Regions from separate parts of the Peribacillus sp. FSL K6-5616 genome, predicted to be linked through region 1. Evidence: predicted binding sites of a transcription regulator. Region 1 holds the regulator's gene; the other holds the start of a gene.

The links. The regulator NrdR, encoded in region 1, represses ribonucleotide reductase genes. The targets are predictions, from matches to a motif close to AACACNATATATNGTGTT.
Region 2: MHB45_RS14555 (vitamin B12-dependent ribonucleotide reductase) is a predicted target of NrdR. The motif match lies at 2,089-2,106, and genes of this name have one in related genera.

The regions. Positions count from the first base shown of each region.
Region 1 is NZ_JBBOYT010000001.1:3,449,268-3,452,693, forward strand. It holds gene MHB45_RS16545 (replication initiation and membrane attachment family protein) at 1-1,251, opposite strand, end outside; gene nrdR (transcriptional regulator NrdR) at 1,316-1,777, opposite strand; gene speD (adenosylmethionine decarboxylase) at 2,047-2,427, opposite strand; gene MHB45_RS16560 (glyceraldehyde-3-phosphate dehydrogenase) at 2,783-3,426, opposite strand, start outside.
Region 2 is NZ_JBBOYT010000001.1:3,044,527-3,047,952, reverse strand. It holds gene gcvPB (aminomethyl-transferring glycine dehydrogenase subunit GcvPB) at 1-308, shown strand, start outside; gene MHB45_RS14565 (rhodanese-like domain-containing protein) at 448-831, opposite strand; gene MHB45_RS14560 (lipoate--protein ligase family protein) at 1,033-1,869, shown strand; gene MHB45_RS14555 (vitamin B12-dependent ribonucleotide reductase) at 2,257-3,426, shown strand, end outside.

The DNA of each region.
Region 1 (3,426 bases):
CTTTTTCCGGCTGCCCTTTGCAGCATTCCTGCTTCCTTGAGCCCAGTCCTGATATTTCCTATGTTCATTTTTGGCCAATTCCATCGCCTCGACGACTGTTGAGACCTTTAGCCGTGCCCAATGGCCTGCCAGCTTTTCCACATAACCCTTCGTGAACTTCATATCCGTTTTGAGCATGACATATTCAATCAAGACATTGACGACACCCGGATTCAGCTTTTGATTGATCATCACGCCCTCAACCACTTTCAAATCACCGCTTGACGGCTCTGCACCGCCAGACAATTGCATTAGCCGCTCCCTCGGGGAAATCGTCTCCAAATGACGGATTAACTCTTGTTCCTTTGTTTTCGGTTCTTCTTTTTGTGTCCGTTCACGAATTGGCTGCACCCGATTGACAAGGGAAGGCATATCGGCCTGCCGTTCGATCTGGTACCAATCCCTTGCCGCCTTTCTAAGCAATTCCTCATCAATCTCATCATCCAATGAAACGGCATCCATTACTAGTTTTTGCATTTCCAGCGGATCGATGCCATATAAAAAAGCGAGTTTGGCAATCGTACTTTTTATTTTCGGAGTAAAAGCCTTTTTCGGCACGATCGAGGATTTCATCCCGGCAAATAAAAGGTCAAAATCGAATAAGTCATCAAACCCCGATGGCTCAACGCCTTCCGCCCGATCGATGTATTGCTGTTCAGGCACCGGTTTCCATTCGTTTTTCGCTTCATCCGTTACATATAAAGAGTCCAAATGATCTGATGAGAATACTTCCGCAAAAGATTTAGTCACACCTTCATATTGATCGGTTAAGATATGGTCATCACAAAAGAATCTCTTTAACCGGTTGAATTGAGCTTTACCGATTTTTTTGTATAAGTAAATATTCAGCATTCCATCCGTGAAAAACTGCTGGGGTGAAAGCGGCGGGTTTAACTCATAAATGAATTCCTTCGTTTCATTTTTCGATTTCTTATATACATTCAACAGGCCGATTCCTTCAAGTAAAAGGCGGGCTTCGTAAATATCACCTAACTTAAGGCCGATGGTATTCATTAATTGATAATGCGAGGAGGTTTCCGACCATAGCCTGTTTTCCTCCAACTCACTCCATAACGTCATATATAGGCTAATGCAGATAGGTCCAATAAGAGGTTGATATAGTCGGGTAAGTATTTTCCGATCATAATCATGAAGCAGCCCCGCAGATGAGACCAAATATGAATCAGCTGGGAGCAATTCTTGCCAATGCATTGACATCTCCATTCAAACCTTTCAAAAGATGTAGTGAAAAAAGAGCCAAAGTGAATCTTCAGCTCTACTTTCTTTCTTTATTTATTAAATCTTTCAGTTCATCAATAAAGACATTGATATCTTTAAATTGTCGATAGACGGATGCGAACCTTACATAGGCAACCTCATCGACTTCTGCCAGCTTGTCCATTACCATTTCGCCGACACTGTCGCTTTTCACTTCCGATATGCCCTGGTTGCGTAGTTCTTTTTCTACATAACTGGTAATTTGCTCTAGTTCTTTCAAGGGAACCGGACGTTTTTCGCAAGCCCTGATTAAGCCACGCAGGATTTTATCACGACTGAACTCTTCACGTGTCCCGCCCTTTTTCACTACAATAAGCGGTGTTTCCTCCACCTTTTCAAATGTCGTGAATCGAAAACCACATGCCTCACATTCACGGCGTCGTCGAATCGATTTACTTTCATCGACTGGCCTGGAATCGAGCACTCTTGTTCCGTTATATTGACATGATGGGCATTTCATCATTATCAGCTCCGTATTTTATGTAGGACTCCCCTATCTAAATGTTCCCCAAGGAATTACTTCTCTATCTTAATCTTATATTAAAAGGAACGGACAGTACAAGTAAAAAGTGTAACTTCCGGCAGCAGGCACTTTTTGTTCTGCCGTTGAAGCACCGTTGCCAAGGGCATTGTGCTACAAGGCAATCCTCTCCAATAAAGTGAAGCAGACTGCCGATTCATTGCATTAAAAAAGAGATGCACCCATGGCATCTCTGTGTATACATTTTTTTATAGGGCACTTATATTGGCTTTTTTCATTTGTACAGGACCTAATCCACGTGGTAATTCTATGTTTTCACGTGTTTGCGCATTCAAAGCTTCTGCAATATAATCTGCCGCAATATTCGGATCCAAGTTACCGCATGTATAGACATCAATGCTCGCATAGCCGTGTTCTGGAAAACTGTGAATCGTTAAGTGTGATTCAGAAATGATGACAACCCCGCTGACTCCTTGTGGAGCAAATTTGTGAAAGGCAACTTCTCGTACCTCTGCACCTGATTTCAAAGCAGCGTCAACAAAAATCTTTTCAATTAAATCGATATTGTTCAGTTTTTCAAAGTCACAACCCCAAAGTTCAGAAATGACATGTCTACCCATTGTTTCCATAGTGTAAGCTGTTTCCATATTAAGCTTCCCCCTTACCATGATTTAAAAATAAGTTCTGATAACTACCACGGGGGAAAGTTAGTCCAAAGAGGTCCTAACCCTTTAAGTAGCCATCATGCAAACCGTTTTGAAGAAGTTCACGATTCATAGTATATATGGTTTGAATTTTTTTTGCAACTCCAAATTTAATTTTTGGAAAGATAAACTTTATATGTAATGGGGATATAGCGAAGGTTCCAATGTGGACCAAATTCCGTCTTCGGTTTATTCAGCGCCATAAAGCAGGCGGGAATTCATGGATCACTGCATGAAAAATAGCCCGCTAAAAAATTTTAGCAGGCTCGGGTTTTTCATTTTATTTTACTGATAATTCGACTTCGGACATTTTTTTCAACTCGGAGCCAACCAATTTTACAAGGTCCACTACACGGTTGGAGTAACCCCACTCATTATCATACCAAGCAAGGACCTTCACTTTCCTGTCCCCGATCATCATCGTCGTCAATCCATCGATGATTGCAGAGTGTGGATTCGTTTTGAAATCACTGGAAACTAAAGGTTCCATCGTGAATTCCATGATTCCTTTGAGTTCATTTTCTGAAGCATCGATGAAGGCTTGGTTCACTTCTTCAATCGTGACATCACGGTTTAAATCCACAACAAGATCGACTAAAGATACGTTTGGTGTCGGTACGCGTATCGCCATTCCATGAAGCTTGCCTTTTAATTGCGGCAACACTAGTGAGATGGCTTTTGCAGCTCCTGTAGTCGTAGGAATCATGCTTTCCGCAGCGGCACGGGCACGTCTCAAGTCTTTGTGCGGGTTATCGATATTATTTTGATCATTTGTATAAGAATGTATCGTTGTCATTAAACCGTTGTCTATGCCGAATTTTTCATCAAGCACTTTTGCAACTGGTCCAAGGCAGTTCGTTGTACAAGATGCATTGGATATGACGAAATGCTTGTCAATTTCCAGCACCTCCTGATTCACTCCCA
Region 2 (3,426 bases), 400 kb from region 1:
TATTAAGCGGACGCCGGCAAAAGAAATTGGGGGTAAGGACTCTCGATATAGCTAAAAGATTGCTGGATTTCGGGTATCATCCTCCAACCATTTACTTCCCATTGAACGTGGAAGAAGGAATGATGATAGAACCGACTGAAACCGAGTCAAAAGAAACGCTGGATGCGTTCATCGATGCGATGATCCAGATTGCCAAGGAAGCGGAAGAAACTCCGGAAATCGTTCAGGAAGCTCCGCATACAACCGTTATAAAGCGGCTTGATGAAACTCTTGCTGCCAGAAAACCCGTTTTGCGTTATCAAGCCTAGATTAGTAGCTTACACGAAAAAAATCCCTGCCTTCCGGCGGGGATTTTTCATGTTTATGTAAGATTCCATTAAAGTCCAACAGTTGACTTTCTTTTACTTGAGCTATGGAATTAAAAAGAGCCCATGCCGAGATGGGGTCTTATTTCTTTGCTTTGATTTTCCCGGTCCACATCTTGAAACCGCCCTTTAAGTGAAAAAGTTCCCTGTAGCCCTTTTTGTATAGCATGGCTGCAGCTCTGCCGCTGATGATCTCGCTTTGAGCATACAAATATACAGGCTTGTCCGGCCTAATTTCGACCAAGCGGGTTTTCATTTGAGTCATAGGGATGTTTCTTGCGCCTAAGATATGACCATTTTCGAAATCATTCGGTTCCCGCACATCGATTAGCTGCACTTTTCTGTAGTTGGCGATAAATTCGTCCTGTGTTAGTGTTTTAACGATTTTACGCTGGCGGTACCAATTAAAAAGTGAATACGCAATAACCACTCCTAGGATGATGAGCAGTGTATATAATATTTCCAAACATAAAAACTCCCTTCTACCTTAACGAATACAGACAATCTTTATTATATAATTGCTTTACCCAATAATCAAAAAGTATTTTCATCAAATTCTTCATGACTTGATAGCACTTTCTTTTTTAGAGTGTTAAAGTCTGTTAAACTACTACATGTGAGTTTTTTGTGGGGGATTGAAAAACGTCTATCGAAACGAGGGGTAAGGATGACTAAAGAAAAATGGGGTTTTATAGATTCGGGGTATTGTTCACCGGCTTTTAATATGGCGCTGGACGAAGCCCTGTTAAACTGGCAAAGCAAAGGGGAAATTCCGCCGATCATACGCTTTTACGGCTGGGATCCAGCGACATTGTCGATCGGTTATTTTCAAAAGGCAGAAGCGGAGATCGATCTGGAAGAGGTCAAAAGGCAGGGCCTTGGTTTTGTTCGCAGGCCGACAGGGGGACGAGCGGTACTGCACGAACATGAATTGACTTATAGTGTAATCGTTCCAGAATCCTATCCGGGAATGCCAACCACCGTTACTGAAGCTTATCGTGTCATTTCTGAAGGTATATTGATGGGGTTCAGGAATCTTGGATTGGATGCTTATTTTGCCGTGCCTCGAAGCGAACAGGAAAAAGCGGCTTTAAAATCGCCCAGGTCTTCCGTCTGCTTTGATGCACCTAGCTGGTATGAACTGGTCGTTGAGGGCAGGAAGGTCGCTGGCAGCGCTCAAACCAGGCAAAAAGGCGTCATCCTTCAGCACGGGTCCATTTTGCTTGAGCTTGATGATGATAAGCTCTTTAGCGTATTTAAATTCTCAAATGACAGGGTTAAAGAGAGAATGCAAAAAAACTTAAAAAACAAAGCTGTGGCCATGAATGACATTGCCGGGAGAAAGATAACCATCCCTGAAGCGAAAGAAGCTTTCGAAAAAGGTTTTGCCGAAGGACTTTCGGTCGATTTAGAGCCATATGTCCTCACCGAAAAGCAATTGCTGGAAGTGAAGGCCATTGCAGAAAGCAAATACGAAAGCGATGAATGGAATTTCATGAGATAGAGGAAGCATAATTAGAGTGGATAATAAAAAGTTTTTTCAGATTTGTTTGACCGAATAACACATCCCTTGCAGGGATAAGCCCTAAAAGGGATGGGGAAAAAGCAAGGTCCAAATTAATTGAAATCTGATGAAAAATTATTGTAAATCGACATTTTCCTCCCTTTTGCTAACTATATTAATTGATTTAACGTTTGACAAAATTAAAAGTTATTCAAAACAAACACAATATATAGTAGTTGAAATATTTAATGCGACACTATATGTTGATTTTTGAGTTTCGCTATGATAGATTTAGGGTACTTGTTAAGCGAAACGGACATGTAAGGCTACATAAGGATTTTTGCGGCAGCAAGAACGGATCATGAAACATATAAAGGAGAGGGAATTATGTCGGTTGTAATAAAAGAAGCTTTAAAGGTTGATCTAGAAAGGTTGAATAAGGATATTTCTTTATTTCCCCAGGTTCACCCTGTAACTGCTGATATGAAAATGGCGCATAAGGGAGTGTCCCGTCTAGTCATGCTTGACCGCTATTCTTTTAAGGATACTGAAAAAATCACACTCTCGGCAGGCGATTTCGTCGTGTTGACGATTAAGGAAGATCCGAAATTCCCGGCAAGGGGTCTCGGTTACATCGTTGAAATTGATTGGGAAACCAAAAAAGCCAAGGTATTGGTGGATGAAGAATTCCGTGGCGTATTGGATAATCCGGAAGAAGTCGAGACGGGAATTGTAAACCGTCCGTTGGATATAATCGAAAAGCCGCTTGAAATATACTATGAACAAATTGCGAAACGTAATGCAACGGGATTGGCATCAGTGGAAACCACGGAAGAAAAAAGAACGGAATGGTTCAATAAATTCTATGAAGAATTAAAGAACCTTAATTTCGTCCCGGCAGGCCGAGTATTATACGGTGCAGGTTCCAATACGGATGTTACTTATTTCAACTGCTATGTAATGCCATTCGTACCGGATTCACGTGAAGGTATTTCAGAACATAGGAAACAAGTGATGGAAATCATGAGCCGCGGCGGCGGAGTGGGTACGAACGGATCGACACTGCGTCCAAGAAACACTCTGGCAAAAGGGGTAAATGGAAAATCCTCGGGTTCGGTGTCATGGCTTGACGATATTGCAAAACTGACGCATCTTGTTGAACAGGGCGGCAGCAGACGAGGCGCGCAAATGATCATGCTTGCTGATTGGCATCCCGATATTGCAGAGTTCATCATTTCCAAAATGCAAAATCCAAGGATCTTGCGTTACCTAGTGGAAAACACTAAAGATGAAGCCATCAAGAAATATGCGACGGATAAATTGAAATTCACGACGCACACGGAACAGGAAACGGCTATGTATCAAGGGATCATCAATTATAAGGAGATTCCTGGCCAAGGCGGGTTCAGCGAGAAAATCATTAGGGATGCAGAGGAAAAGATCCGTACAGGCGGAACGTACAGTGTTCATAATTCGGATTTCCTGACTGGAGCCAATATCTCTATTTGCCTGACTAAGGAATTTATGGAAGCGGCTGAACAAGATGCGGAATATGAA